DNA from 2 places in the Actinoplanes sichuanensis genome. Region 2 is predicted to be linked to the other one. Evidence: riboswitches for the same ligand, from Rfam matches in the RefSeq annotation. Region 2 holds a riboswitch; the other holds the start of a gene.

Region 1 (15,198 bases), 3.1 Mb from region 2:
GGTCAGCCCGGCGGCCCGCACCCGGCGCAGCGCGGGCACCGCGTCGCCGAAGACGGTCCAGCCCGCCTCGTAGCGTTCCAGATAGCCGGCGAACAGCCGGTCCGCCTCGGCGTCGGTCAACTCGGCGGCCAGGAAGGAGCGGACCCGCTCCCGGCGCTGCCCGGTGAAGGTGATCTCACGTCTCTGGTAGCGGGCGTAGTGCCGTTCGGACACCGCCGCCCAGCGGGCCGGCACATCCGGGCCGGTGACCCCGAGCCCCTCGGCCCAGGCGACGACCGCCGCCCCGGAGGCGGTCACCTGGTCGACGAGGGTGTCGTCGAGGTCGAAGACGACGGCCCGAAGAGTCATCTCAGCACTCGAACACGGACTGGAGGCGGCCGTCGCCGGAGAACTCGGCGACCACGAGATCGGCTACACCCGGGCTCTTCTTCAGGCCGGCGAACGGCTCGCAGTCGAAACTGCGGCCGGAGGTGACGAGCAACAACGACCGCGGCACCGACTCGCGGGTCACCGAGTCGGGCACGGGATCGCCGTCCGCGGCGTAGATCTCGGTGAGACGCGCCAGGGCCTCCTCCTCGGTGCGCACCCGGACGTCCTCGTCGTGCGGCAGTCCGTCCAGATCGGCGCGGACGGCGTCCCAGTGCTCCGGGGTCGCCGCCTTCTCGAAGTGGACGGCGACCTCGTAGCGGTGGACGGGCACGTACCGCCAGCCGGTGAGCAGGAGCACGGCCATCGTGATGACGACACCGAGCAGAGCGAAGGCCCCGGCGAACACGAGACGCGCCCGGCCGGCCCGCCGTGGGACGGGTACCGGTTCGGTCTGTTCCACGACGCTCATCAGCAGCTGTACCCCGATTCCCGACCGGTGCCGGTGTCGGTCCGGGTGATGTCCAGCCGGTCCACCGCGGTGTCGTCGCTGATGCCCTTCAGCGCGTCGCAGTCGAGGCTGCGGCCGCTGGTGGAGATGATCAACTGCTCCTGCATGGCGTCGGCGGTCTCCGAGGCGGGTAGTTCCCCGGTCTCGCCGACCATCCACGTGCGGAACGCCTCGAAGATCTCCTCCTTGGTCCGGACCCGCAGCGCCTCGCCGGGGAAGGCCGCACGCAGGGCCGCGCCCAATGCGTCCCGCTGCTGCGCGGTGGCCTCCTTCTTGAGCACGACCGTCATGTCGAAGCGCTGGACCGGCACATGCCGCCAGCCGCCGAGCAGCAGGACCGCCACGGTCAGCGCGGAGCCGGCCAGCATGGAGAGCCCGGCGATCAGGGCGGGCAGCCGCCAGGAGCGCGACGGCGCCGGGGTGTCGATCACGGTGGATCAACCTACCCGACGGCCGCGAGCGGGAGCGGACCGGCCGGAACGGGCAGCGGGCGCTGATGACGCAGCACGGTGCAGGCGACGGCGAGCAGGACGGCCGCGGCCACGGCGTCGAGCCAGTAGTGGTTGCCGGTGGCGACCACCACCAGCAGCGTGATCGCCGGGTGCAGCAGCCACAGTGCCCGGTACCGGTTCGTGGTGGCGGTGATCAGGGCGATCGCGACGAGCAGCGCCCAGCCGACGTGCAGCGAGGGCATGGCGGCGTACTGGTTGGCGAGCTGGTCGGTCTCCGGCGGGCCGTAGACGGCCGGGCCGTAGAGACGGCCGAGATCCAGCATTCCGGTATCGGTCAGCATTCGCGGTGGCGCCAGCGGCATCAGGAAATGTACGGCCAGAGCACCCGCGGTCAGCAGCACGATGACGTTGCGCGTCCACCGGTAGTGGGCCGGGCGCCACCGGAAGAGCCAGATCAGGCAGGCCGCGGTGGCCGGGAAGTGGACGTACGCGTAATAGCTGTTCGCCGCCTCGATCAGGCCGTTCCAGCCGAGCAGGGACTGCTGAACGGCCAGTTCACCGGGCAGGCGCAGCCACCGTTCGGCGTCCCAGACCGCCCGCGCGTTGCGGAACGCCTCGTCCACGTGGCCGTTGGCGGCGACCCGGGCCACCTTGTAGACCAGGAACAGGGCGGCGATCAGGGCTGGTTCCCGTAGCGCGGACAACCTTCGTGCATCGCTCGCCATGGCGCCCCCTGTCGATCAAGGGGCATAGCATCCGCCGATCTTGCAGTTTGTGCAAGATTCATATCAAAAAGAGTGAGGTAACCCGCTGTTCACCTACGCTCCACGGCGCCGGCCGTCAGCAGCGCCGCCACGGCGACCACCGCCAGGGCCGCCGTCAGCCAGTGCGGGCTCACGGCGTACCAGAGAAGAAGATGGACCGAACCGCTCGCGGCGAGCAGACCGGCCCCGATCGCCCGGCGCGTCCGGGTCGGCAGCAGGCCGACACACAGCCACGGCAGGCGGCCCGCGGGCAGCAGCACCCGCACCGCCAGACCGACCGTGACCAGCGCCATCACCAACGCCGCGCCGCGGGCCAGCAGCGACGCCGGATCCCACAGACGGTCGGCCAGGGCCGGCACGATCACCATCGGGAGACCGACCGGCAGACCGCGCCGCAGACCGGCCAGCAGGCCTCGGATCGGCCAGCTGAGGGCGGCGGCGCCGTACCGGTCGGGATGGTCGGAAGCCAGTTCACGCAGACCCCGCATCGCATCGCGGACCCGCAGTCTCTCGGCGTCCAGCAGGGCGATCATCCACCGGCCCTCGGCGTCCTCCGGGTCCTCGGCCAGCGCCCGGGCCGCGGCCGTACGGGCGGCGTCCCGATCACCGGCGTCGCGTTCCACCTCGGCCAGCGTCAGCAGGTCCGGCACCGAGTGCGGGGCGATCGCCACCGCCCGGCCGGCCGCCGCGCGGGCCTCGTCGAACGCTCGGCGCAGCACCAGGCAGCGAGCCAGCGCCCGGTGCGGTTCCGGCCGGTCCGGAGCCAGCCGCACCGCCTCCCGGGCCGCGGTCTCCGCCTCGTCGTTGCGGGCCAGCAGCAGCAGGCACTCGGCGCGTTCGATGTGCACGACCGACTGGCCGGGCGCGGCGGTCACCGCGGCGTCGGCGAACTCCAGAGCGTCCGCGTAGTGCCCCTGAAGCCGCCGCAGACCGGCGAGCAGACCGAGCAGCTCGGCGTCGGCGGGCGTCTCGGCCAGTCCCTCACGGACCGCGGTCTCGGCCTGCGCCAGACGGCCGACACCGGCGAGCGCCCGGGCCCGCGCGGCGGCGTTCATCGGAGGGTGCGCTTTCCGAACTCGACGACCGACCCGGCGGACGCGGCCGCGTTCATCGGATCTTGCGCTTCTTCAGGTAGGCGGCCAGGTCGTCGTAGGCGCCGCTCTCGTTGGCGAACATCGCCACATTGCGGGCGGTGGCGAACCACGCGTCGGTGGACGGCCGCACCTCGCGGGCCGCGGCCAGCATGTCGCCCTGGTTGATCATGCGAATCTCGCCGGTGTCGATCGAGTCGCGCATCGCGTACTCGGCGGCGGTCTCGCACAGGTGCGCCAGATCCGCGCCGGAGTAGTGCTCGGTGGCCGCCGCGACCGCGTCCAGATCGATGCCGGCGACCGGCCGGTCCCGCAGGTGGTACTCCAGGATCGCGGCCCGGGCCGGTGCGTCCGGCGGCAACACGAGCACGGTCCGGTCCAGACGACCGGGGCGGCGCAACGCCGAGTCGACATCCCACGGGGCGTTGGTCGCGGCGAGCACGAACACGCCGTCGTTACCGCCGTCCACACCGTCGAGTTCGGTCAACAGCTGATTCACCACGGTCCGCATCGAGGACTGCAGTTGACTGCGCTTGTGACCCAGTGCGTCGATCTCGTCGAGGAACAGCACACACGGTGCGTGTCCGCGGGCCGACTCGAACAGGTCGTGCAGGTTGCGTTCGGAGCTGCCGATCCACATGTTCAGCACATCGGTGATCGACAACGAGATGAACGCGGCGCCCATCTCCCCGGCGACCGCCCGGGCCAGGAACGTCTTGCCGCATCCGGGCGGCCCGTAGAGCAGCAGCCCGCCGCGCAGGCTCTTACCGAACAGGGTGCGCAGCTTCGGATTGCGCAGCGGCCCGAGGAACGACACCTCGAGCCGCTTCTTCACCTCGGTCATCCCGCCCACGTCGGCGAGCGTCACGGTGGACCGCTCGACGTCGAACGCCCGGTCGGCATGTCCGCGCACCGGGTCCGGCTCACCGTCGGCCCGCGCGAACCGCGGCGGCACCACATCACCGAACTGCTCCTCCATCGCCGCCCAGTCGATCCCGGCCCGATCATTCTTTCCAAGATCAACACCCGGCGGCGGTACGGCCGGAGCACCCCCGCCACCACCCGGACCGGACTCATCGCCCTCGCCACCCGAGCCGGAACCGCCATCAGCGAGCCCGTCACCCGAACCGGAAGCACCCGCCGAGCCGGAACCGCCGTCGGACGCGCCGCCGCCGAGGGCGCGTGCCATGAGCTGTTGCGCCGCCGCGTGGCCGGGCTCGCGGGCCAGGATCTGAGCGGCGTGCCCGATCGCCTCCGGGCCCCGGCCGGCCGCGACCAGAAGCTCGGCCAGGTGCAGCCGGAGCGTCAGATCGTCGGGTCGCGCCTCGACGGCGGCCACCAGGCTGTTGATCAAGGCATCGCTCATGAGAAGCGATTATGCCTCCGGCCCGCGCTACCCCGGTTACGGCCATCCGTCAGGTATCCGCCACACACGCCGTCGACCTGCGCTTTTCCCCGCGCGCGGGGGTGATCGCGGCGCGCTTACGCCTGCCGGATTCGGCACCGCCGGTTACGATTCGCCAGCGCACGTCCACGCCGGACCTTTCGGGCCGCCGTGCCGTAACCGGCCCTCCGGGCGTTGGTGCAGTTGGCGCCGATGTCGGGGCCGGGTGCCGGTGCGGTCGGCACCGACGTCCGGGACGGGTGTGAGCGAAGTCGAGACCGGCGTCGGGACGGGCGCCGGTGCTGTAGTCGAGGACGGGCGTTGTGCTGTAGTCAGGGACGCCGGGAAGCGAGGTAGGGATGCCGATCACTCCCGCAGACATCCACAACGTGGACTTCAAGAAGCCGCCGATCGGCAAGCGCGGCTACGACGAGGAGGAGGTCGATGCCCTCCTCGAGGAAGCGAGCCAGGAGATGCTGCGCCTGCTCGACGAGAACGGGGCGCTGACCGCCCGGCTGCGTGACGCGGGCGGCGGGATGGCCGATCCGGCGGCGCTGACCGCCGAGGTGGCCGAGCTGACCGCCCACCTGCAGTTCATGCGGGAGGGCCTGGCCCGGGCCGAGCATGAGGCCCGGGAGATGCAGGTCCAGTTGGAGCGGGCGCACGACGAGGTGCGGTCGGCCGCGCAGCCCCGGCCGGGTGGCGCGATCGACGACCGGGTGTTGCGGATGGCCCACCGGACCGCCGACGAGCACGTCCGGGACGCCCAGCGCGAGTCGGACGACCTGCTGGTCAGTGCCCGCGCCCAGGCCGATCAGCTGACCGGGGACGCGATCCGGACGGCGGACACGATCGAGTCCGACGCACGGCGGCAGCACGCCGAGGCGTTGGACGAGGTGGCCCGCGACCGGGCCGCCATGGTGGCCGAGATCGAGCGGCTGGACGAGCTGGCCCAGGACTACCGGTCGGCACTGGGCGACCACGTGGTCCGGCAGCTGCACGATCTGGAGGGTGGCACACCCGCACTGCCATCGGCCTGACGCACGCAACACCCGCCCGGCGCGGCCCGGAACACCGCGCGGGCGACCGAGCGGGCCGGGCTCACCGGCCGAAGAACGCGGTCACGTCCGCGGCGAACAGGTCGGGGACCTCCAGGGCGGCGAAGTGGCCGCCCCGGGGGAACTCGGTCCAGTGGACGACGTTCTCCCGCTGCTCGGCGAGCGGCCGGATCGACTGGACGATGTCGCCCGGCAGGACCGCGACACCGAGCGGGACCCGGCTGCCCTCCGGCGGGCCGCTCTCCTTGACGATCCGGGCGGCCGATCCGGCGGTCCGGAACAGCCAGTGATGGGCCACGTTCGCCACGATCCGATCGTCGGGGACCGGGGTGGCCGGGTCGGCCCAGTCGTCGAACTTCTCGCCCAGGAAGGCGAGCAGCCCGGCCGGTGAGTCGTTGAGTGCGTAGGCCGGGGTCTGCGGGGTCGCCGCGAACAGGATCTGGTGCGGGTGCCGGTTGGCGGCCAGCCGCATCGTCTTCGCCAACCGCTCCTGATCCGCCGGGCCCAGGCCGTCCGGCGAACCGGGGGTGGGCAGATAGTTGAGGTGCACCCCGACCACGTTCTCCGGGGCGACGGCGGCGAGCGCGCGGGAGACGCCGGAACCCCAGTCGCCGCCCTGCGCGCCGTAGCGGGGGTATCCGAGCCGGGACATCAGCTCGGCCCAGGCCTCGGCGACCCGCCGCACACCCCAGGGTCGAGTGGTCGGCCCGGACGGCCCGAACCCGGGGATGGCCGGGAGGACCAGGTGGAAGTGCTCGCTGAGCGGACCGATGACGTCCAGGAACTCCACCGTGGAGCCGGGCCAGCCGTGGGTGAGGATCAGCGGCAGGGCGTGCGGGTCGGCCGAGCGGACGTGGAAGAAGTGCACCCGGTCGCCGTTGATCTCGGTGATCTGCTGGGGCAGCGCGTTGAGCTCGGCCTCGTGGGCCCGCCAGTCGAAGTTCAGCCAGTGCCCGGCGAGCGCGCGGACCCGGTCGAGGGTGATGCCGTAGTCGGCGGGCGCCGCGTCCGGCCAGCGGGTGCGGCTGAGGCGGTCGGTCAGGTCGTCGAGTTCGGACTGCGGGACGGTGATCCGAATCGTTCATGTGGCTAACGTTAGTCGAACTAACGTTAGTCGGTCCAATGTTATCGTCGTCACGTGGATCATCTGCCGAGCTGGCTGCTCTCCCAGGCCGCGTCGCACGCGCACCGGCTCGTCACCGACGGGTTCGGGGCGGTCGGCGCCAAGGGCTACCACTACCGGCTGCTGTCGTCGCTGGACTCGGACGGACCGGCCAGTCAGGCGGCGCTCGGGCGGCGCACCGGGATCTATCTGAGCGATCTGGTCGGGGCGCTCAACGACCTGGAGGCGGCGGGATACATCCGGCGGTCCCCCGACCCGGCCGACAAGCGCCGCAACGTCGTCGCGGTCACCCCGGCCGGACGGCACCGGGCCGCCGAGCTCACCGAGCGGGTGACGGCGATCCAGGACGAGCTGACAGCTCCGCTCTCACCGGCGGAAACGGAACAGCTCACCGGCCTCTTACGCAGACTGGTCGCGCACCACGACCGTACAAGATGATGAAGAAAGGCCGCCGTCAGACAGAGACGGCGACCTTTCCGCAGGGGTTGCTAAGCCGGCCGGCGATAGCCGGCGATCGGGCCCCGGTCGATCGTGGCCATCCGCACGTAGTCGCCCGTGTGCGGAGCGTGGACCACCATGCCGCCGCCGATGTAGATCGCGACGTGGTGCACGTCGGAGTAGTAGAAGACCAGGTCACCCGGCTGCAGCTCGCTGCGGCCGACCGACTTGGTGGATCCCCACTGATCCTTCGTGTAGTGCTCTAGATGCACACCGACCGCAGCCCACGCCGCCTGCGTCAGACCCGAGCAGTCGTAGCTGTTCGGGCCGTCCGAGCCGAAGACGTAGGGCTTGCCGATCAGGTCACACGCCCGCTGGGCGGCCCGGCCACCCTTGTCGTTCGTGTAGTCGACCGGGCACGGGCCGGTACGCAGCGGCCCGTCGTCGGCGTTCGCCTTGCCGTAGGCCGCGATCCGGAGCTTCTGGAGCTTTGTGATCTCCTTCTCGATGGCGACCTTCTTCGTCCCGAGATCCTTGTCGCGAACCTCGATCTCGGACTCGAGCTGGTCGACCTTGGCCTTGTCGGCGGCGTACTTGTCGCGGAGCTTCGACACCTCCGCGATCGACGCCTTCCGGTTGAACGCGAGCTGGTCGAGAAGCGTGAGCTTGTCCACCATGCCCGTCGGCGAACCGGTCAGGATCATCGCGTTGGTCATGTTCGGCGAGCCCTGCATGTACGCGTCGACGGCGAGGCCCCGCACCTGCACCATCGCGGCGTCCACCTGCTTCTGCAGCGGATCCAGCGTCTTCGCCAGATCCGTCTGCTGCTTGCGCAGCTTGACCAGCTTGGTGTGGGTGCCGTTGTAGTCCTCGATGACCGGCTCGAGCTGGTTCCACTCGTCGTCGATCTGCTTCTCGATCTGCGCCGGAGTGGGGTCGGCATGAGCGACGGTCGGACCCGTGACCAGGATTCCGGCCGCGACGGCCGCACACGTCAGAATGCGCATGAGGCCGGCGCGACGCGCGCCAATCCGTTTCACGCTGGTGCGTTGTCCTTTCTTCCCGTTCAGCCGCCGACCGGGTTAGCTGACGGGTTCGGGCGGGAAGTCTGCCCGGCCGCGTCGCCGCGGCTTCACCCCAGGTGCTCGGTTCCCCGGTTCGCGCTCGCGCGATTAGGCGGTGGTCCGCCAGATCGGCCGGGTGGCCGATGGGGGGCTGGGCGGACCGGGGACCACCGTACTCGGATCAAGACGGCAAATGAAGGTCGCACAGCCCGTCGAACTGTACGCACCGCCGGCGATACGGAGGGTGTTCTAAAACGGCCAGCTGTTCAGGGCCCGCGCCAGCCAGGGCACCACCACGATCACTGTGGGTAGTACCAGCAGGCCGGCGGCGGCGGTCACCCCCGCCGCGGTGAGGAGCGTCGAGCTTCGATCCGGACCGTCCAGACGGGCCAGCCGGCGCCGTCGGGATTCACCCTCCGGGTCGGCGGTCACCTCCTCCGCAAGGGGGACGGCGTCGATCAGCCGCGCCAGCGCGGCCCGCAACGGCACCGATCCGGTCCGGCGGCGGGCCGCGTCGTCGGCCACCATCTCCAACAGCAGATGTACGGCATCGAGCGGCGCCTTCGACCGGAGCGGCCCCGGCACCGCCCGGTAGAACGCGGTGAACGACTCCATCACCAGCTCGTGCCTGTGCCGCAGATGCGCCCGCTCGTGGGCCAGGACCGCGTCGACCTGTGCCCGGTCCAGCGTCTGCAGCACCCCGTCGCTGAGCACCACCCGGGGCTCCCGACCGGGCACGCAGTAGGCCAGCGGCAGCGCCCCGTCGAGCACCCGCACCTCGTCGCCACCCAGGTCCTCGTGGCGCTCGACCCGATCGAGCAGGTCGACCAGCATCCGGTGCCGGGCGCGGCGGGCCCGGGCCCGGGAACTCACCCGGACCAGCGAGACGACCAGCCGGATCACGATGGTCGCGGCCACCGCCAGGGAGAAGAGCAACGCGACCACCGTCTCCGGGTGACGGGCTCCGGCGGCGCGTGCGACCTCCTCGGGCGCGGCGAGGACCACACCGAGAGCACAGAGTACGGCGGTGAGCGTCAGTGACTGCCAGAGCAGGACACCGGCGACCGGGGCGCGATCGGTCCACCGGGCGCCCGCCAGGAGTCTCGGCGCGAGCAGCGAGAGTGTCAGCCCGAGGGCGCCGAGCAGGAGGGCGGTCACCGCTCGATGTTACGGGCCTTCTCGATCGCCGCCGTCAGCGCTTCGGGCGGCAACCGACCGACGAAGTAGGCCAGGGCCGCGTCCATGTCGGGGGTGGCGCTGAGCGCGTCGAGCATCACCCCGGCGGTCATCTCCTCGCGGGTCTGGGCCGGGGCGTACCGATAGGCGCGGTCGGCCCGCTGCTGGACGACGAGGCCCTTCTTGGCCAGCCGGTCCAGCACCGTCATCACCGTCGTGTACGCCAGATCGCGCTCACGACTCAGCAGGTCGTGCACCTGCCGGACGGTGAGCGGCTCACCCGCGTCCCACAACTTCGTCATGACCTCGCGCTCGAGGTCGTTCCTCGCCATGTGAGCCACTCTACTTCAACACGTCGTACTACACGTCGTAGTATCTACTACGAATCGTCGTAGAGGGGCTGCCATGGACGTGCTCGACCTGACCCGACTCCAGTTCGCGGTCGTGACGATCTACCACTACCTCTTCGTGCCGGTGTCGATCTCGCTCGCCTCGGCGGCCGCCGGATTCCAGATCGCCTGGATCCGCACGGCGAACGAGAAATACCTGCACCTGACCAAGTTCACCGGCAAGCTGCTGATCGTCACGTTCGCGGTCGGGGTGGTCACCGGGCTGGTCCAGGAGTTCCAGTTCGGGCTCGGGTGGAGCGCGTTCGCCAGGTTCTACGGCGACGTCTTCGGGCCCACCCTCGCGATCGAGGGGATGCTCGCGTTCTTCCTCGAGGCCACGTTCCTGGCACTGTGGTATTTCGGGTGGGACCGGCTGCCCCGATGGCTGCACACCGCCACCATCGTCGTCGTCGCCGTCGGGACGCTGCTGTCGGCCTACATCATCCTGGCCGCCAACTCGTTCATGCAGAACCCGGTCGCCTACGCCCTCGACCCGGAGACCGGGCGGGCGCATCTGACCAGCTTCACCGAGCTGCTCACCAACGAGGTGGTGCTGGCCGCCTTCCCGCACACCATGGGCGGCGCGGCGATGGCCGGCGGCGGGCTGCTGATGGCGATCGGGATCTGGCGGGTCTCGGCCGACGCCGCGTTCCGCACCCTGTCCCGGGCCGGGGCCTGGATGATGCTGCTCGGCGGGGCCGTCACCGCGATCAGCGGCGACCACCTCGGCAAAGTCATGACAGCCGTGCAGCCGATGAAGATGGCCGCCGCCGAAGCCCTCTACGAGACGACCACGTCGGCGCCGTTCTCGGTCTTCGCGATCGGGGAGCTCGGGCACGACCGGCCGTTCTTCAGCATCGAGATCCCGGGCCTGCTGTCCTTCCTCGGTACCGGGTCGTTCGGCGGGACCGTGCAGGGCATCGACGATCTCCAGGCCCTCTACACCGCCCAGTACGGGCCGGGCAGTTATGTGCCGATGATCCCGGTCGCCTTCTGGACGTTCCGGTTGATGATCGGGGCCGGCGTGCTCGGGATGGCGCTCGCCGCGTACCACCTCTGGTCCTCCTGGTCCTTCCCACGCCGCGTGCCGCTGCTGCCTTCGTTTCTCCAGCCCGGCGGTGGAACGCCCGGCTGGCTACGCCGGTTCGCGCTGCTCGCGCCGCTGCTGCCGGCGGCCGCCAACACGTTCGGCTGGGTGTTCACCGAGACCGCCCGGCAGCCGTGGCTCGCGTTCGGCATCTCCAAGGTCGCCGACGGCATCTCCCCCGGCCTGACCGGCGCCGAAGTGATCGCGTCGCTGGCCGGATTCACGCTGGTCTACGGCCTGCTGGCGGTCGCCTGGTGCCGCCTCGTCGTGCACCTGTCCCGCAAGCCGCTCACTCCGGCAGTCGAGGCCGCTGACGAGCCCGACCCGGTTCCCGCCTACTAGGAGCGACCTTCCATGATCACGTTCTGGTTCGCGGTCCTCGTCCTCGCCTGGGTCCTCTACTTCGTCCTCGAAGGCTTCGACTTCGGCGTCGGCATACTCACCTTCCTCGGCCGCGACGAGCACGAACGCGGCGCCGCCCTGCGCACCATCGGCCCGTTCTGGGACGGCAACGAGGTGTGGCTGGTCGCCGCGGTCGGCGTCACGTTCGCGGCGTTCCCCGACTGGTACGCCGCCTTGATGTCCGCCCTCTACCTGCCGATGGTCGCGATCCTGCTGCTCCTGGCGATCCGCGGAGTGGCCCTGGAGTTCCGCGGCAAACACGACACCCCGTCCTGGCGGCGCCGCGCCGACCTGCTCCTGGCCGTCTCCTCCACCGGCATCGTGCTGCTCTGGGGCGCCGTCCTCGGCATCCTCGTCGACGGGCTCGCCCTCGGCGCCGACGGCGAGGTCACCGGAACCGGACTGGGCCGCAGCCTGAGCCCGCTGCTCACCCCGGCCGCCGGTCTGGGCGCGCTGGCCGCCCTGCTCGGGGCGGTCCTGCTCGGCGCCACGTTCCTGGCCCTGCGCACCACCGGGCCGGTCCGCCGCCGGGCCCGCGACGTGGCCCGCCACACCGGCACCGCCGGGGCGGTCACCCTCCTCCTCATCGGTATCGGTACGGGCAGCCGCCTCACCCTGGCCGCCGCGGCGGTCGTCTTCGCCGCCGGGCTGCTCGCGCGGCGTACCCGCGAAGGGTTGTCGTTCGCCGCCGTCGCCCTGTCGGTGGCCGCCACCGTGGTCGCCGTCTTCACCGCACACGGCGACGTGGTCCTGCGCAGCACCCTCGACCCGGCCTGGTCGCTGACCCGTTCCGGCGCGGCGGCCGGCCCGGAGGCGCTGCGCCTGATCACGATCGCCGGGGTGCTGATCCTGCCCGGCGTACTGGTCTACCAGGCCTGGTCCTACTGGGTCTTCCGCCGCCGGGTGGCCAGCGAACGGGTCGCCTCATGACCACGCCGCCGCCTCCCGGCGCCGCCGCTCCCCTTCCCGGCGCCGCTCCCCTTCCCGGCGCCGTTTCGGTGCGGGCCTCCCGGGGGCCGGTTGATCCGCGGCTTCTGCGCCATGCCCGGGCCAGCCGCGGCGGAATCGCACTGCTCAGCCTGATCGGATTCGGTCAGGCGCTGGCCACCATCCTGATCGCAACAGCGCTCTGCGCCCTCGTCACCGCCTGGGCCGGCGGAACCGGCCCGCTGACCGGCCTCCGCCCCACCACCGGCTGGACGATCGGGCTGCTGGCGGCCGGATTCGCGGCACGCGGCGGCCTCGCCTGGGCGGAACAGGTGACCGCCCAGCGAACCGCCGCCCGCGTCACCGACGAACTCCGGCAGTCCCTACTGGACCGGGTGGTACGGCGGGGCCCGGCGTGGGTGGCCGCCTACGGCCCGGGCCGCCTCACCACGGTCCTCGGCACCGGCCTGGAGTCCCTGCGACCGTGGTTCTCCGGTTACCTCCCGGCGCTCGTCCTCGGCGTACTGCTCCCCCCGCTGGTCGTCGTGATCATGGCGGCGGTCGACCCCGCCTCGGCGATCGTCGCCCTGCTCACGATCCCGCTGCTTCCCCTGCTCGGTGCCTTGATCGGCTGGACGACGAAGGCCCGCGCCGAACGGCGCTGGGCCGCCGACTCCCGCTTGGCGGGTCACTTCCTCGACGTCGTGCGAGGCCTTCCCACCCTCAAGATGTACGGCCGGGCCGACCGCCAGATCGACGTGATCACCGACCTGACCGACCGGCATCGAGCGGCCACCATGCGGGTGCTGCGGGTCGCGTTCCTGTCGTCGACCGCCCTCGACCTGGTCGGCACCCTCGCGGTGGGGCTGATCGCCGTGCAGGCCGGCCTCCGGGTGGCGGCCGGCTCGATGGAACTCGGCCCCGCCCTGCTGGTCATCCTCCTCGCCCCGGAGGCGTACCGCCCGCTACGCGAGATGGCCGCCCGCTACCACGCCGCCACCGACGCCACCGCGGTGATAGCCGACGTGGACGAGATCCTCACCGCCCCGGACCACGCCGAGCCCGCGTCGCGGCCCGTTCACCCGCCGGTCGTGCACGTCGGGTTCGGAACTCGACGGCCGGGCCGGACCGACGACATCACCCCGTTGTCGGCCGCGTTCGGCCATGCCCCGTCGCGTGACCCGGGCCGAACGGAGCGACCGCCGCGGATCACCGTGGCCACGCCGGTCTTCGGCCGGGCCGCGTCCGGCCGGTGGGGCGTGCGGGCGAAAGGCGTCCGAGCCCGCTACCCGGGAGCCTTCGAGGACGCCCTCGACCTGCCGGAACTGAACGTCCGAGCCGGTGAGACGGTCGCCCTTCGCGGAGTGTCCGGCGCCGGAAAGACCACGGCCCTGCGGGTCCTGGCCGGACTGCATCCGGCCGAGACCGGCGCGGTCGCCGTCGGAAACACGTTCTACCTGCCGCAACGACCGGCCCTACCGCACGCCCGGACGGTGGCCGAGGCGTTCCCGCCGGACACCGGTCCCGACGAGATCCGCGACGCCCTGCGGGTGGCCGGCCTGACCGGAGAGCTGACCGAGTCGACACCACTGGGCGAACAGGTGGCGGGCATCTCCGCCGGCCAGCGCCAGCGCCTGGCCCTGGCCGTCCTGCTGCACCGCGCCATCACGGCCCTCCGGGACCGGAACTCCACCGCGGTGGTGACCCTGCTGCTCGACGAACCGACCGCCCACCTGGACAGCACCACCGAACAGTCGGTCATCAGCCGCCTGCACGAGTTCGCCGCCCGGGGTTGCGCGATCCTGGTGGTAGCCCACCGGCCGGCCCTGCTCGCCGCCGCGGACCGAACCGTGGAACTCCACCCACCAGCCGGATCCACCCTCGCCCACCCCGGAGAACTCCCGCCCCGGATGACGAACCCCCCGGCCGGCCCGCAGAGCCGCCCCGAACCCCCCGAAACAGCTGCCACGACCAGCCGGGAGGCTGCGGGCGGGGCGGGGCCGGCGGACGGTTCGAGGGAGACGGATCGGCGATGGTGGGGGCGGCTCTGGGTGGCGGCCGGGCTCGGGGCCGGGTCGTCGATCGCCGGCATCGTGCTGACCGGGGCGGCCGCCTGGCTGCTCGTCCGGGCGTCCTCGATGCCGCCGGTGCTCAGTCTGTCGGCGGCGGTCGTGCTGGTACGGGGTAGTGCCGTCGCCCGCCCCCTGCTGCGCTATCTGGAACGGCTCGTGTCGCACGAGGTGGCGTTCGGGCGGTTGGGGCGAAGGCGGGCCGGGGTGTTCGCGCGGTTGATCCCGCACGTTCCGGGTCCGCGCCTGCACCGGCGCGGGGATCTGCTCACCCGGCTCGTCGACGATGTCGACGCGACCACCGACGGGCTGTTGCGGGGGCGGCTTCCGGTGATCGCCGCGGCGGTCACGGCCGCGGCCGGTCTGCTGGTGGTGACCGGGGTGGTGGCGGAGGCGGCGGTTCCGGTGGCGGTCGGGCTGCTGATCGCGGGGGTGCTCGCCCCGGCGGTCGCCGGCCGACTGGCGGACCGGCAGGAGGCGGCCACCGGTGCCGCTCGGGCCGCGCTGCGGGACGCCGTCGTGGAAACCGTCGACGGGGTGGAGGAACTCGGTGGCGGCGGTGGTCGTCCGGACGTACCGAAGAAGCGCAGCCGGACCCTGGCCGACCTGGAGTCGCGGGCGGCGCGGGAGGCCGGATTCGCCGCGGCCGTCGCGCATGCCGGGTGGGGCGCGGCAGCCGTCGGGGTGGCGGTGGTCCTCGCGCGCGGCGGGCTCGACGCCGAATGGAGCGCGGTGGTACTGCTCGGCGTGATCGTCCTCGGCGAGGCGATGGTGGCCCTCCCCGAGGCGGCGATCGCGCGCCGTCGGGCCGCCGGCGCCGAACGCCGTGTCGCCGCCCTGATCAAAAGTCGGGACACGGGCGCCGAACGCCGCGGCACCGCCCTGATCGAAAACGGT
Region 2 (15,198 bases):
ACCGCTTGCTTATTCGATCTTGACGGCGTGCTTACGCAAACCGCGCTGGTTCACAACGCTGCGTGGAAACAGACGTTCGACACGTTCCTGAAATCGTGGGCCGAACGCCATGAGCTACCTTTCGTGCCGTTCGATTCCGCGACTGACTATCACCGATATGTCGACGGGCGTCAGCGTGCTGACGGGGTCCGGACCTTCCTGACCTCGCGAGGCATCACGCTGCCCGAGGGCGATCCTGATGACACCCCCGATCAGGAGACCGTCAACGGCATCGGCAATCGCAAGAACCTGCTCGTGCTACAGAAGATCAAAGAAGGCGCCGTTCAGGTCTACCCCGGATCGGTGGAGTATCTGAAGGCCGCCAAGGCCGCCGGTCTACGCCGCGCGGTCGTGTCGGCGAGCGCCAACTGCAAGGACGTCCTGGAGGCGGCTGGGATCGCCGACCTCCTGGAGGCCCGGGTGGACGGTGTCGTCGCCCGTGAGCTGGGCCTGCCCGGCAAACCGGCGCCGGACACCTTCCTCAAGGGCGCCGAGCTGCTCGGACTCGACCCGGCGAACTGTGCCGTCTACGAGGACGCGCAGGCGGGCGTGGCCGCCGGGCGGGCCGGTGGTTTCGGCATCGTGATCGGTGTGGACCGGGTGGGCCAGGCCGACGCGCTGCGGGAGCACGGCGCCGACATCGTGGTGCAAGATCTCAAAGACCTCCTCTGAAATCAGTTACGAGAGGCACGACCGTGATCCGTGAACGGGCTTATCCCGTCGACCCCTGGCACATTCGGGAGACCCGGCTCGACCTGGACCTGCTGGCCCAGTCCGAGTCGGTGTTCGCGCTCTCCAACGGCCACATCGGGATACGCGGAAACCTGGACGAGGGCGAGCCGCACGGCCTGCCGGGCAGCTATCTGAACTCGTTCTACGAGTTGCGGCCGCTGCCGCACGCCGAGGCCGGATACGGCTTCCCCGAGTCCGGCCAGACCATGGTCAACGTCACCAACGCCAAGCTGATGCGCCTGCTCGTCGACGACGAGCCGTTCGATGTGCGGTACGGCGAGCTGCGCTCCCACGAGCGCTGCCTCGACCTGCGGGCCGGCACGCTGGAGCGGGTCGTCGAGTGGGTGTCGCCGTCCGGCCAGGGCATCCGGGTGCGGACCGTGCGGCTGGTGTCGTTCACCCAGCGCGCCGTGGTGGCCTTCCTCTACGAGGTGGAGCCGCTGGACGCGTCCACCCGGCTGATCCTGCAGTCCGAGCTGGTGGCCAACGAGCAGTTGCCGCCGATGAGCAAGGACCCGCGGGTCGCCGCGGTGCTGGACCGTCCGTTGCAGGCCGAGGAGATGTTGGAGCAGCCCACCGGCGGCATCCTCGTGCACCGCACCAAGGCCAGTGACCTGCGGATGGCCGCGGCCATGGAACACCTGGTGGAGACGCCGGGCCGGCACGCCATCACCACCGAGGGCCACCCGGACTGGCTGCGTACCACCGTCGCCTGCCGGCTGGAGCCGGGGCAGAAGCTGCGGGTGGTCAAGCTGGCGGCGTACGGCTGGTCCAGCATGCGCTCGCTGCCCGCCCTGCGTGACCAGGTCGGGGCGGCTCTGGCCAGTGCCCGCCTGGACGGCTGGGAGGGACTGGTCCAGCAGCAGAAGGACTATCTCGACGCATTCTGGGACCACTCGGACGTCAAGGTCGAGGGCGACTCGGAGGTGCAGCAGGCGGTCCGGTTCGGGCTGTTCCACACGCTGCAGGCAGGCGCCCGGGCCGAGCAGCGCCCGATCGGCTCCAAGGGCCTCACCGGGCCGGGGTACGACGGCCACACCTTCTGGGACGCTGAGACGTTCGTACTGCCGGCTCTGACCTACACCCAGCCCTCCGCGGCGGCCGACGTGCTGCGCTGGCGGCACTCGACGCTGGACCTGGCCCGGGAGCGGGCTCAGACGCTCGGCCTGCAGGGCGCGGCGTTCCCGTGGCGGACCATCCGGGGCCAGGAATGCTCCGGGTACTGGCCGGCCGGCACCGCCGGGTTCCACATCGCCGCCGACATCGCCGACGCGGTCCGCCGCTACGTGCAGGCCACCGGGGACTACGACTTCGAGCGTGAGGTCGGCCTGGAGCTGCTGGTGGAGACGGCTCGGCTGTGGCGGTCGCTGGGCCACCACGACCGGCACGGACGGTTCCACATCGACGGGGTCACCGGTCCCGACGAGTACACCGCCGTGGTGAACGACAACATCTACACCAACCTGATGGCCCAGCAGAACCTGATGACCGCGGTCGAGGCCTGCAAGCGCCATCCGGACCTGGCCCGGCGGTTCGGGGTGGACGACGAGGAGACCGCGTCGTGGCGGGACGCGGCGGCCGCCGTGCACATCCCGTACGACAAGGAGATCGGGGTCCATCAGCAGTGCGAGGGCTTCACCCGGCTCCAGGAGTGGGACTTCGAGAACACCCCGCCGGAGGGGTACCCGCTGCTGCTGAACTACCCGTACTTCGACCTGTACCGCAAGCAGGTGGTCAAGCAGGCCGACCTGGTCATGGCGATGTACATCCGGGGTGACGCGTTCACACCGGAGGAGAAGGCGCGCAACTTCGCCTACTACGACGCCCGGACGGTACGGGACTCGTCGCTCTCCGCCTGCATCCAGGCCGTTCTCGCGGCCGAGACCGGGCATCTGGAGCTCGCGCACGACTATCTGGGCGAGGCCGCCCTGATGGACCTGCACGACCTGCACCAGAACGCCCGGGACGGGGTGCACGTGGCGTCCCTGGCCGGCACCTGGATCTCGCTGGTCGCCGGTCTCGGTGGCATGCGTGACTTCAACGGCCAGCTGTCGTTCGCTCCGCGTCTGCCCAGCCGGATCAACAACCTGGAGTTCTCGCTGCTCTGGCGCGGTCTGCGGCTGCGGGTGAGCGTGACCTCGGACGAGGTGACCTACTCGCTGCGCAACGGCGGCGGCCAGGCCCGGCTCACCTTGCTGCACCACGGCAAGGAGCTGGAGGTCACCCAGGTGCGCCCGGTGACGATGCCGATCCCGGCGGCGGTGCCGGCCGGTCCGGCGCCGGCCCAGCCGCACGGCCGGGCGCCGGTCCGGCGAGCGCTGCACTGAGTCGACATACGAAACGGCCCCCGTCCGTACGGACGGGGGCCGTTCTTTGTGATGTCTCTAAAGCATCGACACGTGCACGTGGTCGGTGTGGTCACTGACCCCGTGGTAGTTGCTCCAGCCGTTCGCCGGGAACCAGATCTGCTTGTTCCAGATCACGTAGTAGATGCCGAGGGCATCGGCGTTACGCACCAGGAACGCCATCAGGTTGTTGCCGTACCGGAATTCCTTGTCGGTGTCGAACGTCGAGAACCCGGATTTCTGCAGCGACCAGTCGCAGGCGCGGCCCTTGGGATGCTCGAACGGACCACCGTCGCGATGGCAGCCGACGAAGTTGTTGAAGCCGGCCTTCTTGACTTCCTTGTACATGTGCAGCGTGCGCTTGGTGACGCAGCCGTTCGTGGTCGGGTCCTTCTCGGTGCAGCCCTCGGCCGAGAAGCCGCCGCTGGAGTTGCGGGGTGCCGGGGCGGCCTCGGGTGAGTTCGCGACCACGAGACCCTTGGTCACGCCTTTACCGCCGACCAGGGCGAGCGCGTCGACCGCGGCGTCCTTCTGCTTCTTCATCGCGGCGGCGTCCTGCTGCTGCTGCTTCACCTCGGCGTCGAGCCGGACCTTGCTCTCGGTGATGGTCCGGAGTGCCTCGTTGAGCTCACGCAGCTTGGCGTCGTGCAGCCGGTTGATCTCCTCCAGGGAGACCGCCTTCTCCAGGAAGTCGCCCGAGGAGTTGGCGTTGAGCAGGTATCCGATCGAGCTGAGGTTGCCCGTCATGTACTGCTCTTTGGCGATCTTGTCGACCTCGGGGATCAGCACGTCGCGCCGGGCCTCGGCCTGCTTGATCTGGTTGGCCAGCTGAGCCTGCGCCTTCACCGACTTGTCCACGGCCGCCTTGGCGGACACATAGCGCCGGTTCGTGTTCTCGATCACATCGGAGAGAATCGCGTCTCCGCCGCCACCGTTCTGCTCCTGCTCTTGAGCAGTGGACGACGAGCCGCCGGGCTCGGCCGAAGCCGGAGCCGAGGGTGCCGCGAGCATCACGACAGCCACCAGCGGCGCCAGGGCGTGTATCAGCCACCGGCGGGGACTTGCGGTCATCAACAGTTCCTTCCGTGTCACCGCCGACCGAGTTAGCTGACGGGTTCGGGACGGAAGCAATCCCTACCGCAAACTGCGGATACACCCCAGTGACCTGGTTCCCCGGCTCGCCTTTCGACGATTGGGCGGCGGCCTGCCGGCAACTCGGGGGCGGTGCCGTCCTGGCAGGACCGGCGGTCAGTTTACCCGAGATATCGCCGTGGATCAGACCCTGGGAACGGCCAAAAGTGTTACATCGCAACGACTATCCGTAATTGCTGTCACCGCTCGTGTCGAGGCCATTGCGCGGCGTACGAGAACTGTCGATCTGTCGATCGAGTGGGTATGGTCGGTGCGGTTCCCGCACGGGAGCCGCCGCCTAATCGCCGTAAAAAGGCGAGCCGGGGAACCAATATTCCCTGGGGTGAATCCGCTCACCAGCGGTAGGGATTTCCTTCGTCCCGAACCCGTCAGCTAACCCGGCCGGCGGCCGACGGAAGGAAATGCCTGTGCAGCAGAACACTGCGCGGCGATTAGCGGCGTTGCTGGCGCTGCTCGTCGCCGCGTGCGGACTGGCCGTCGCCTCGACGCCGGCCACCGCGGCCCCCCGGCTGCTCGCCGCCCCCGGCGACTCCGGTGACGACGGTGAGGGCGGCTCCGGGTCACTGATCGACAAGCTCGAGAAGGCCTCCAAGGGTTTCGTGGAGGCGAAGGCCAAGCTCAAGACGTCCAAGGAACAGCAGGCCAAGCTGACCGCCGAGCTGAAGAAGCTGGACGGCGAGCTCGGACCGCAGCAGGACAAGCTCGACCTGCTCGCCACCCAGGCGTACACCGCGGGCCGGGGCGGGCCGATGGCCGCGCTGCTGAGCTCCGACTCTGCCGAGGGCTTCCTGGGTCGCGCCGAGACGCTGGCTCTCGTGGCCGCCGACCAGAACCGGGCGATCGAGGATCTCAAGAGCACCCGGGAGACCCGGCAGAAGGCCAAGGACTCCATTGACATCGCCATCAAGGACCAGCAGAAGCAGGTCACCGTGATGGCGAAGCAGAAGGAGCAGGCCGAGGCCGCACTGAAGGCGGCGAATCAGGGCAACGACGCCAGTTCGTCGTCCGACGGCGGCGACAGTGCCGACGCGTCGCCCGGACCGAGTGGCAGCAGTTGCAATCAGACCGACCCGACCGGCACCGGCGGCTGTGTGACCGCGACCCTCCTGCACGCCTACAAGGAGGCCCGCGCCGACGGCTTCACCAGGTTCACCAAGTGCTGGCGAACGCAGAACAGCGGTGAGCACCCCAAGGGCCGGGCCTGCGACTTCTCGGCCGAGAAGGGCACGTTCGGCGGCGACGCCACCGGAGCCGACAAGACGTACGGCGACAACCTGGCGAACTACTTCATCAACAACGCCGACAACCTGAACGTGCTCTACGTGATCTGGTATCGCCGGATCTGGCTACCGAGCAGTGGCTGGAAGTCGTACAGCGGGGCGGGCGGAGACCCGTCCAGCGACCACACCAACCACGTGCATCTGTCGGTCAACTAGCCCGGCGCAGCAGGAGTGCGGGGCCTCACCTGCGGGTGAAGGCCTCGTACTCCTTCATCACCTCGGAGGTCGGGCCGTCGGCCCGGATCACGCCTGCCTCCAGCCAGATGCAGCGCTCGCAGGTGTCCCGGATCGACTGCTCGCTGTGGCTGACCAGGAACACCGTGCCGGCCTCCTGGCGCAGCTCCCGGACCCGCGCCTCACTGCGCTTGCGGAATTTCGCGTCACCGGTGGCCAGCGCCTCGTCGATCAGCAGCACGTCGTGCTTCTTCGCCGCCGCGATGGAGAACCGGAGCCGGGCCGACATGCCCGAGGAGTAGGTCCGCATCGGCAGCGACGAGAAGTCGCCCTTGTCGTTGATGCCGGAGAACTCGATGATCGCGTCCCGCTTCGCCTCGACCTCGGCCGGCGACATGCCCATCGCGAGGCAGCCCAGCTCGACGTTGCGGTCGCCGGGCAGCTCGTTCATCAGGGCCGCGTTGACACCCAGCAGCGAGGGCTGGCCGGCCGCGTAGATCGCGCCACTGGACACCGGCAGGAGCCCGGCCACCGCGCGCAGCAGGGTCGACTTGCCCGAGCCGTTGGTGCCGATCAGGCCGATCGCCTCACCCTTGTAGGCGATGAAGCTCACACCCTTGACCGCGTGCACCTCGCGGATGTTCGCGTTCTTGCTGCGGGTGGTGAGGCGCTTGAAGCTGGCGAGCGGGCTGGCGCTGACCGAGCCGGCCTGGTGGATCTTGTAGACGATATGGGCCTCGTCGGCGATGACGGTGGGGATCCGCTCGTTGTCAGCCACGGCCGTAGCCCTTCTCTCCGCGCCAGAAGTAGAGGTAACCGAGGACGCCGACGACCAGACTCCAGACGGTCGCCTGGATCCACAGCACGGTCGGCGTGTTGGCCAGCTCCACGTCGGTGAGCAGCGCGTGCCGGGCCAGCTCGATGAAGACCAGCAGCGGGTTGGCCTCGACCACCTGGAGCTGCCAGCCGCTCAGCACGTCGCTGAACTTGGAGACCGGGTAGAGCACGGCCGAGCCGTACAGCCAGAACCGCATGATGAACGGGATCAGCTGCTTCACGTCGCGGACCTTGGAACCGTAGCGGGCGATGAACAGGCCCAGGCCGAGGTTGAAGATCGAGTGCAGGAGCAGCAGGGGCACCAGCAGCAGCCACTCCAGGTTGATCGGCACACGCGTGAGCAGCACGATCCCCATCAGGACGAACAGCGCCACGATGAAGTTGCGGATCTCGACCAGCGCGGCGGACAGCGGCAGGCTGGCCCGGGGGAAGTGCAGCGCCCGGATCAGGCCGAGGTTGCCGGTGATCGCGTTGGCGCCGGTCTGGACCACCGACTGGGTGAACTGGAAGACGAAAACACCGATGCAGAGGTACGCGATGAAGTTCGGCACGTCACGATGGCCGCCCAGGACCAGGCCGAAGATCACGTAGTAGACGCCGGCGTTGATCATCGGGGTGAGCACCTGCCACACCGCGCCGAGTTTGGTGTTGCCCAGCGACGAGGTGATCTTCGCGCTGGCGTGCGCCCGGATGAAGTGCCGGTACGACCAGAGGGTCCGCGAATACTCCGTCAGGCTGGGAAGCCGTCCGGAGGCGCTCAAACCGTGGCGCCGGGCCAGCTCCTTGAGGGAGAGGCCGGCGTCGGCCGAGGCGACCGCCGTCTCTGTCATGGGGTGGTGCTCCGATCTGGTCGGCCCTTGGGGCGCGGCGGGATCCGATGCCTGGTGCGAGGACACAGCATGCAGCATGACAGGCCCCCGGCCGCGCCGATGAAACGGGTTCGTATCGACGTCGCTGTGACGGTAGCTGACCAAACGGCGGAACGCAACCGTTACGTCGTAGCGCTATAGTGACCGGGTGGCGACGATTAAGCGCGCACCTGCCGGAGCGGCGGTGCTCCGAGGCGACATCACCGTGGCGATCCGCAACGCGGTCATGACCGAGCTGGCTGAGGTCGGTTACGGCCGGCTGTCCATCGAAGCGGTTGCCCGTCGTGCCGGTGTCGGCAAGACGGCCATCTACCGTCGATGGAGCAACAAGCTCGAAATGGTAATGGAGATAATCTCGGATGTCGCGGAACGAAAAGTTCCACTTCCCGACACCGGGAGTTTCGCCGGCGACCTGTCGCTGCTCCTGATGATCGTCAGCACGGCGCTGCGGCACCGGATGGCGTCTCAGATCATCCCGGACCTGATGGCCGAGGCCGCCCGTAACCCGCAGATCGCCGAGACGCTCCAGCGTGCCCTGCGCACCCATCAACAGGCGGTCGGCGAGAAGCTGATCGGTCAGGCGGTGGCCCGGGGCGAGCTGCCGACCGGTACCGATCCGGCCGTCGCGGTCGATCTGATCCTCGGGCCCCTCTACTGGCGCCTGGCCGTGGCCCGGGAGCCGATCGAGGAGGACTACCTGGAGAAGTTCACCGTCGCGGTCACGGCGGCGCTGCGGGCCACCGGCTGATCCCTCGCACCCGTACGCGCACCGGTTCGCTCCTGATCGCAACTCAGGAAACCCAGGAGCGCGGGCCGTCGGTGCCGACCGGAGAGGCCGACCCCGACCGAACCGGAGCCCGAAGATCATGCCCACCACCTGCGAAACCCACGTCGACTTCACCGTGCTCGACGCCGCCTCTCTGCTCGCCATCGCCCTGGGTGGCACGGTGGGCGCCCAGAACGGGCCGGCGGCCACCCGCCCCAGGGTGGTCACCGGTGCCGCCGTGGTGGGCGTCTGGCGCAGCCCGGACGGGACGGTCAAGCTTCAGCTGCGCCGGGACGGCACGTACGCGGGTGAGGTGGCCGGCCGCCGTCGCCCGGCTCGCGGCACCTACCTGGTCGACGGGGAGTCGGTGGTGCTCCGCGACGACTCCGGTCTGCAGACCCCGGTGCACGTACACGACGGCGAACTGGAGATGGCCGGGCACCGCCTCCGGCCGGCCGGTGTCTAAGGAGCCGCTCCGGCACGCCGATGGGTGGGGGACACCGACCCGGGGGGATGAATGCGGCACACCAGGATCGCGCTCGTGCTGGCGGCGGCCTCGCTGACGTTGGGCGGCTGTGCCGCGCTCGGTCTCGGCAAGGACGAGACCGGTGACTCGGCGGCGACCGTCGGCGGCGGCAAGCAGTGGATCGTGGTGGATCAGGGCCGGGCGACGCCATCGCCCTCGGAGAGTTTCGGCAAGCCGACCGCCACTCCGACGGTGTCGCTCTCCGCGCCGACGCCGGACCCGAGCTGCACCAGGATCTGGCCGCGGACCGAGCCGGTGATGATCCCGGTCGAGGTGACGCCGGGCGCCGGATCGCTGACCGTCGAATGGCCGACCCAGTACAACTCGAACTACCGGGTCACCGCGGTGCTGCAGGGTGTCGTGTCGGGCCGCCAGCCGGAGCCGGTGTGGCAGGCCGTGCCGGCCGGGACCGGATGCTCGGTGCGTACCACGATCACCGGGCTGACCTCGGGTGCCGCCTACATCGTCTGGCTCGACGCGCCGAACACCGGCCGCGAGCGGGACGGCACCAGGCACCTCTACAGCGGCCGTTCCGGCGTGGTCTACCCGCAGTAGCGGCTCACCACTGCGTGCCGGCCCGCTCGACCGTCAGCACCTCCAGACGGTCCGGGCCGAGCCGGTATTTGGTCATGCTGGTCAGCGCCGGGCCGTAGACGTGCACGCTCACCGCGGGGCGGCCGGAGCGGTTCTCGATGCGGTGGATGTGGTGGCTGCCGAACCGGCGGCTCGCGCCCTCGCCCAGTTCCCGCGACACGACACGTGGTGTGCCGCCGCCGACCGACACGGTGTCCTCGGCGAGAGTCCCGGCGTGCACGTGGAACGCGCCCGCCGAACCACCGTGGTCGTGGATCTCGGTGCCCTGCCCGGGCATCCAGGTGAGCAGCCAGACCTCATGGTCGTCGGCCACCGCGAGCCGGTGGTACCAGCGCTCGACCGGATCGAACCGGGGCGCGACGGCCCACTCGGCGGCGGCCGCGGAGAAGCGCTGAGCGATGGCGACGTGATCGAGCGTCACGGGGGTCCTCCTCTATAAACCCTATAGATCTGATAGGTTTTACCACATGATCGACCCCCGCGTGTGACGAACCCCGGGACCACGGTGTCGCGAGAAAGAAGCTTGTCGAGCTTTGCCTCTTTCAGGAGAGGGTGCGAAAAACTTCGTTCCGCAACGAGGGCGACACACTCCGTGCGCTAAATCGGTGGATGTGTCACCAGATCGGCCTAGGCCTATCAGCCGTTCCGCCGAAATACGCTGCTCAGACGGTCCCTGCCGAATAGTGAACGCTATATGGTGACCAGCGCGCCCGGAACCGGCCGCCGGAGGCCCCCTCCTCCGATGTCCCGACAACGAGGACGGACACGTGTTGAAGTCTCGCCGCGGACTGCTCGCCGCCGGCATATCCGCAGTCGTGATCGGCACCATCGGGATCGTCTCGACTCTCGACGCGGGCGCGGAGCAGATCCCGGAGAGCCCGGCCCCCGCTTCCTCCGCCCCGGCCGAGGAGCCGGCGTCGACCCCGCCGGCCCGCCTGCCGTGGGGCGCCGAGCCCGAGGACATCCAGACCGGCCGGGACGGGGCGAGCAGTGGATCGCTCAAGACGTCCGGCCTCGACGCGGCCGCTCCCGACGCGAGTGGCGCCGAGGCCGGCGAGGCGTATGCGCCGAAGGGCCGCACCTCCTCCCGCACCAGCACGCTCAAACGGGAGGAGACCAGTGTAGTGCCGCCGGCACCCCCGGGGATCAACTCGAAGGCGGCCGCCAACTCCGAGGTGCTCTACCACTACAACGTCGCCTCGCAGGACGTCGTGACCCAGGGCGCCTACGCCAACCTGACCATCCACAAGCCGACGCTGGCCAAGGACGACTTCCACACGCTCGCCGAGCTGGCCGTGGTGGCGAGCAAGGACAAGGTCGACCAGGCCGTCGAGGTCGGCTGGACGGTGGACCGGGTGGTCAACGGCGACGACGACCCGCACCTGTTCGTCTACTCCTGGGTCGACGGCGTGCCCCAGTGCTACAACGGCTGCGGCTTCGAGCAGTACAGCAAGAACATCCGGCCCGGTGACACGCTTCCGATGGACACCACGAAGCGGTTCGGCATCGAGTTCTACGACAACGCCTGGTGGATCGCCTACGACTCCGAGTGGGTCGGCTACTTCCCGGCCAAGCACTGGACCATCGACTTCTCCAAGACGACCACGGTCAAGATGTACGGCGAGGTCGCCTCGAACTCGATCAACACCGTGCCGTGTACCCAGATGGGCAACGGCACCACCGGGAGCCTGGCCAACACCACCGCCGCCCGGATCGGCAGCATCTCGCTGATCGGCACGACGACGGCGCCGGAACCGACCACCTACACCCTGGGCTCCCCCGAGTACACGCTCTACAAGCTGAGCGCCCGGACGCTGAGGTACGGCGGCGGACCCGAGACGGCGGACCGCAAGAAGGCCTGCCTGGCGTCCTGACCGACGTCCCCGTGAACAACCGATGCCCGGTCCCCGATTCGGGGGCCGGGCATCGACCTTTCCAGGTTTTCCGGGCCACGCTTGAACCGGTCCACATGCCACGATGTACATCCGGGTGGCCGGGCCGAACCCGAGGGGAGAGCTGGCGCCGATGAAGCGACGGGTGAACCCCGACGAGCAACTGATGACCGCGCTCTACACCGAACACTATGCCGTCCTGATCAACTTCGTCTCCCGGTACGTGAATGACCGGCACAAGGCGGAGGACCTGGTTCAGGAGACGCTGTTACGAGCTTGGAAGCACATCGACCACCTCGACCCGGAACCGGGACGGACCAGGTCGTACCTGCTCACCATCGCTCGCAACGTGGTGACCAACGCCTGGCGCGCCGAACAGCGCCGGCCGAAGCTGGTCGCCGATGAGAACGCGGTCAACTCGGTGCCGTCGGCAGACAATGTTGATCAGATGGTGGAAGGCTGGCTGGTGGCGGAGGCGCTGGAACGCCTGTCGCCGGAACACCGGGCGGTGATCCAGCAGATGTACTACGAGGGCCAGAGCGTGGCGGACGCGGCCCGAAGACTCTCGGTGCCGGAGGGCACGGTGAAATCGCGCGCGTATTACGCCGTACGCGCGCTGCGTACCGTCTTCGAGGAGATGGGGATGCTGCGATGAGCGACCTCGACGACCACCAGACACTGCACAGGTTGCTCGGCGGGTATCTCCTCGGTGGGCTGGACGAGACGGACACCGAACTGCTCGATGCCCATCTCGCCGACTGCGCGGAGTGCCGGGCTGAATTGGATCGGCTGTCACCCGTACCGGAGATGCTGCAGAAGATGCCGGACGCGCGGGATCTCGGTGGCAGCGCGGCGCTCGCGGTCGGTCCGGCCGCCAGGCCGAGTTCGCAGAACATCGAGACGCTGCTCAGCCGGATGCGGGCGGAGAAGTTCAAGGAGACCCGGGTCAACCGGGCCCGCTGGCTGGCGGTCGCCGCGGTGACGTTGGTCGCCGCCGCGGGTGTCACCTACGGCATCTTCACCAACGGCGCCAACCCGCCCGGCAACGACCCGGGAGCGCTGCCGACGGCCAGCGTGCAACTGCTCAACGCACAGTTCCAACCGGCACCCGGCAGCGGGCTGACCGGCGACGCCAAGATCACTCCGAAGGCGTGGGGGGTCGAGGTGTCGCTGGATGTGAGCCGGATCAGCGGCAACGGGCCGTTCCTGTGCCTGGTCCGCAACCGCAGCGGGCAGACCGAGCAGGCCGCGGTCTGGGGCGACACCCCGACCGGCGAGGCGAAACTGATCGGCTCCAGTTCGACGAAGGCGGCCGACGTCGAAGCCATCCTGATCACCGACAAGGACGGGAAGGTGCTCGGCACGGCGACGGTCTGACAGCGGAAACCCGGTTGCCGGGGCGGGTTCAATGACAGGCATGAAACTCAGCCCCGGTGACCGCGTCGCCGTCCTCTCGCCCTCGTTCGCCGCGCCGGCGCTCTTCCCGGCCGTGCACGAACTGGGCCTGCGCCGGATCCGTGACGAGCTCGGCCTGGAGCCGGTGGAGTTCCCGACCACCCGCGTGCACGGCGCGTCGCCGGCCGACCGGGCCGCCGACCTGACGGCGGCGTGGGCCGACCCGTCGATCCGGGCGGTTTTCGCCACGATCGGCGGCAACGACCAGATCACCGTGCTGCCGCACCTCGACCCCGAGGTGTTCCGGGCCGATCCGAAGCCGTTCTTCGGCTTCTCGGACAACACGAATCTGCTGAACTGGCTCTGGTTCCACGGGATCCCGGCGTTCCACGGCGGTTCGACCATGGTGCACCTGGCCCGTGGCGCCGGCGTCGATCCGGAGCACCTGACGTCCCTGCGGGCAGCCCTCTTCGAGAAGACCGAGCTGGAGATCCGCCCGGTCGAGGCGTTCTGCGAGGAGGAACTGGGCTGGGACCGGCCCGAGGCGCTCACCCGGTCACCGTCGGCGGTTCCGAGTCCGGGGTGGTTCTGGCACCAGCCGGATCGGGTGGTGACCGGCCCGTCCTGGGGCGGCTGTCTGGAGATCCTGCACTGGAACCTGGCCGCCGGCCGCTGGATCCACCCGGCCGAGCGATACGCGGAGTCGGTGCTGCTCCTGGAGACGTCGGAGGAGATGCCGTCGGCCAAGGAGGTCTTCACCATGCTGCGCAACGCGGGTGAGCGTGGGCTGTTGCGGCAGTTCCCGGCGGTGCTGGTGGCGACCGCGAAGGGCACCGCCCTGTTCGATCCGCGGCCGGTCGAGCAGCGTGCGACCTACCGTGCCGAGCAGCGGGACGCCGTGCTCCAGGCGATGGCCATGTACAACCCGGAGGCGATGGTGGTCTTCGGGGTCGATTTCGGGCACACCGCACCGCAGTGGGTGCTGCCCTACGGCGGCCGGATCACCGTCGACGGCCCGGCCCGGCGGATCACCGCGGCCTACTGATCAGGCGGTGTGCCGGTAGGGCACGGCCGAGGCCTCCTCGATGAGGGCGTGACGGGTCGCCAGCAGGGCGGCCCGAGCCGCCGCGGCCGATCGGGCGGCGGCACTCGGGCGGGTCTTCAGCAGCGCCTCCAGGCGGGCGGTGAGCTGGGCCCGACTGAACGGCTTGGGCAGGAAGTCGTCGGCGCCGGCGTGCAACGCGGTCATGATCTGGTGGCGGTGCACGTCGGCGCTGATCACCATGATCGGCAGCATCTCGGTCTCGGCCGAGCCGCGGATCTGGCGGCACAGCTCGATGCCGGAGCCGCCGGGCATCCGCACGTCGATCAGGGCGGCGTCGATGCCGCCCACGGCCAGCCGAGCCAGGGCGCCGGACGCGTCGCCGGCGGTCACCACGTCGTAGCCGAGCCGATGCAGGGCGAGTGTCAGTAACTCTCGATGGTCGACCTCGTCGTCGGCGATCAACACGGTGGGCACGGATACCTCCGAGAAATCAGCGGACTGCCGTTACTACTGTTCGGCAACCCGGCGGGGCCGCTGAGCGCGAATAGGGTGGGGGTATGCGTGCTGCCGTTTTCGCCGAACCGGGCCCCGCCTCCGTGCTGCAGATCGTCGACCGTGAGCTGCCGCTGGCCGGCGCCGGGGAGGTGCGTGTCCGGATCGTGCTGTCCGCGGTGAACCCGACCGACACCGGGACGAGGGCGGGCCGTGGCGTGCCGGACGGGGTGTCCCCACCCCGGGTGCCGAACCAGGACGGCGCGGGCGTGGTCGACGCGCTGGGGGTCGGCGTGGCCGACCTGGAGCCGGGCGATCGGGTGTGGGTGTGGGACGCCGGCTACGGCCGGGAGAACGGCACCGCCCAGGAGTACGTGGTGCTGCCCCGCCACCAGGTGGTGCGGATGAACGATGACATTCCGTTCGAGGTCGGTGCAGATCTGGGCATTCCGGCGCTGACCGCACACCGCTGTCTGACCGTGGCCGCGGACGGGCCGGACCGACTGGCGCCGGGCGCCCTGGACGGCTGGACCGTGCTGGTCGCCGGCGGTGCGGGCGCGGTCGGTAACGCGGCGATCCAGCTGGCCAAGTGGGCCGGCGCCACCGTGCTCACCACGGTCAGTTCGAAGGAGAAGGCGGTCCTCGCGATGGCCGCCGGAGCCGACACGGTGATCGACTACCGGGAGGAGGACGTGGTGGCCCGGGTACATGACGTCTGCCCGGCGGGGCCGCGCCTGATCGTCGAGGTGAACACCGACAACCTCGACACCGACCTGGACGTGCTCGCACCGGGTGGCAACATCGCGATCTACGTGGGCGGGAAGTTCAGTGTGCCCAGCTTCAAGGCGATGCTGAAGAACGCGAGCCTCGACTTCGTGCTGACCTACACGACCACGCCCGAGGAGAAGGCGAACGCGGTCGCGGCGGTCGCCGAAGCCGTCAACGCGGGCGCCTTCCGGGTCGGCGAGGAGGCCGGGCTGCCGATCCTCCGCTTCCCGCTGGAGCGGGTCGCGGAGGCGCACGAAGCCGTGGAGAACCACGCCGTCGGCAAGGTCGTCAT

The links. Region 2 has a riboswitch for cyclic di-AMP ahead of Q0Z83_RS41750 (coiled-coil domain-containing protein). Riboswitches for the same ligand answer to the same signal wherever they lie in the genome.
Region 1: linked by a shared signal. The riboswitch ahead of Q0Z83_RS27585 (C40 family peptidase) and the one ahead of Q0Z83_RS41750 (coiled-coil domain-containing protein) in region 2 are both predicted to bind cyclic di-AMP.

What each region holds. Positions count from the first base shown of each region.
Region 1 covers NZ_AP028461.1:5,971,521-5,986,718, forward strand. The annotation lists gene Q0Z83_RS27540 (HAD family hydrolase) at 1-348, opposite strand, end outside; gene Q0Z83_RS27545 (permease-like cell division protein FtsX) at 350-838, opposite strand; gene Q0Z83_RS27550 (hypothetical protein) at 838-1,308, opposite strand; gene Q0Z83_RS27555 (phosphatase PAP2 family protein) at 1,320-2,054, opposite strand; gene Q0Z83_RS27560 (tetratricopeptide repeat protein) at 2,144-3,148, opposite strand; gene Q0Z83_RS27565 (ATP-binding protein) at 3,201-4,550, opposite strand; gene Q0Z83_RS27570 (DivIVA domain-containing protein) at 4,928-5,608, shown strand; gene Q0Z83_RS27575 (epoxide hydrolase family protein) at 5,670-6,704, opposite strand; gene Q0Z83_RS27580 (MarR family winged helix-turn-helix transcriptional regulator) at 6,765-7,187, shown strand; gene Q0Z83_RS27585 (C40 family peptidase) at 7,238-8,194, opposite strand; cyclic di-AMP (ydaO/yuaA leader) riboswitch at 8,244-8,376, opposite strand; gene Q0Z83_RS27590 (M56 family metallopeptidase) at 8,501-9,409, opposite strand; gene Q0Z83_RS27595 (BlaI/MecI/CopY family transcriptional regulator) at 9,406-9,759, opposite strand; gene Q0Z83_RS27600 (cytochrome ubiquinol oxidase subunit I) at 9,833-11,245, shown strand; gene cydB (cytochrome d ubiquinol oxidase subunit II) at 11,258-12,235, shown strand; gene cydC (thiol reductant ABC exporter subunit CydC) at 12,232-15,198, shown strand, end outside.
Region 2 covers NZ_AP028461.1:9,073,649-9,088,846, reverse strand. The annotation lists gene Q0Z83_RS41760 (beta-phosphoglucomutase family hydrolase) at 1-711, shown strand, start outside; gene Q0Z83_RS41755 (glycoside hydrolase family 65 protein) at 735-3,098, shown strand; gene Q0Z83_RS41750 (coiled-coil domain-containing protein) at 3,156-4,187, opposite strand; cyclic di-AMP (ydaO/yuaA leader) riboswitch at 4,194-4,325, opposite strand; cyclic di-AMP (ydaO/yuaA leader) riboswitch at 4,533-4,671, shown strand; gene Q0Z83_RS41745 (coiled-coil domain-containing protein) at 4,670-5,704, shown strand; gene Q0Z83_RS41740 (ABC transporter ATP-binding protein) at 5,730-6,500, opposite strand; gene Q0Z83_RS41735 (ABC transporter permease) at 6,493-7,389, opposite strand; gene Q0Z83_RS41730 (TetR/AcrR family transcriptional regulator) at 7,613-8,176, shown strand; gene Q0Z83_RS41725 (Atu4866 domain-containing protein) at 8,295-8,660, shown strand; gene Q0Z83_RS41720 (hypothetical protein) at 8,712-9,275, shown strand; gene Q0Z83_RS41715 (cysteine dioxygenase) at 9,280-9,735, opposite strand; gene Q0Z83_RS41710 (neprosin family prolyl endopeptidase) at 10,082-11,188, shown strand; gene Q0Z83_RS41705 (sigma-70 family RNA polymerase sigma factor) at 11,340-11,861, shown strand; gene Q0Z83_RS41700 (zf-HC2 domain-containing protein) at 11,858-12,583, shown strand; gene Q0Z83_RS41695 (S66 family peptidase) at 12,624-13,646, shown strand; gene Q0Z83_RS41690 (response regulator transcription factor) at 13,647-14,120, opposite strand; gene Q0Z83_RS41685 (NADPH:quinone reductase) at 14,204-15,198, shown strand, end outside.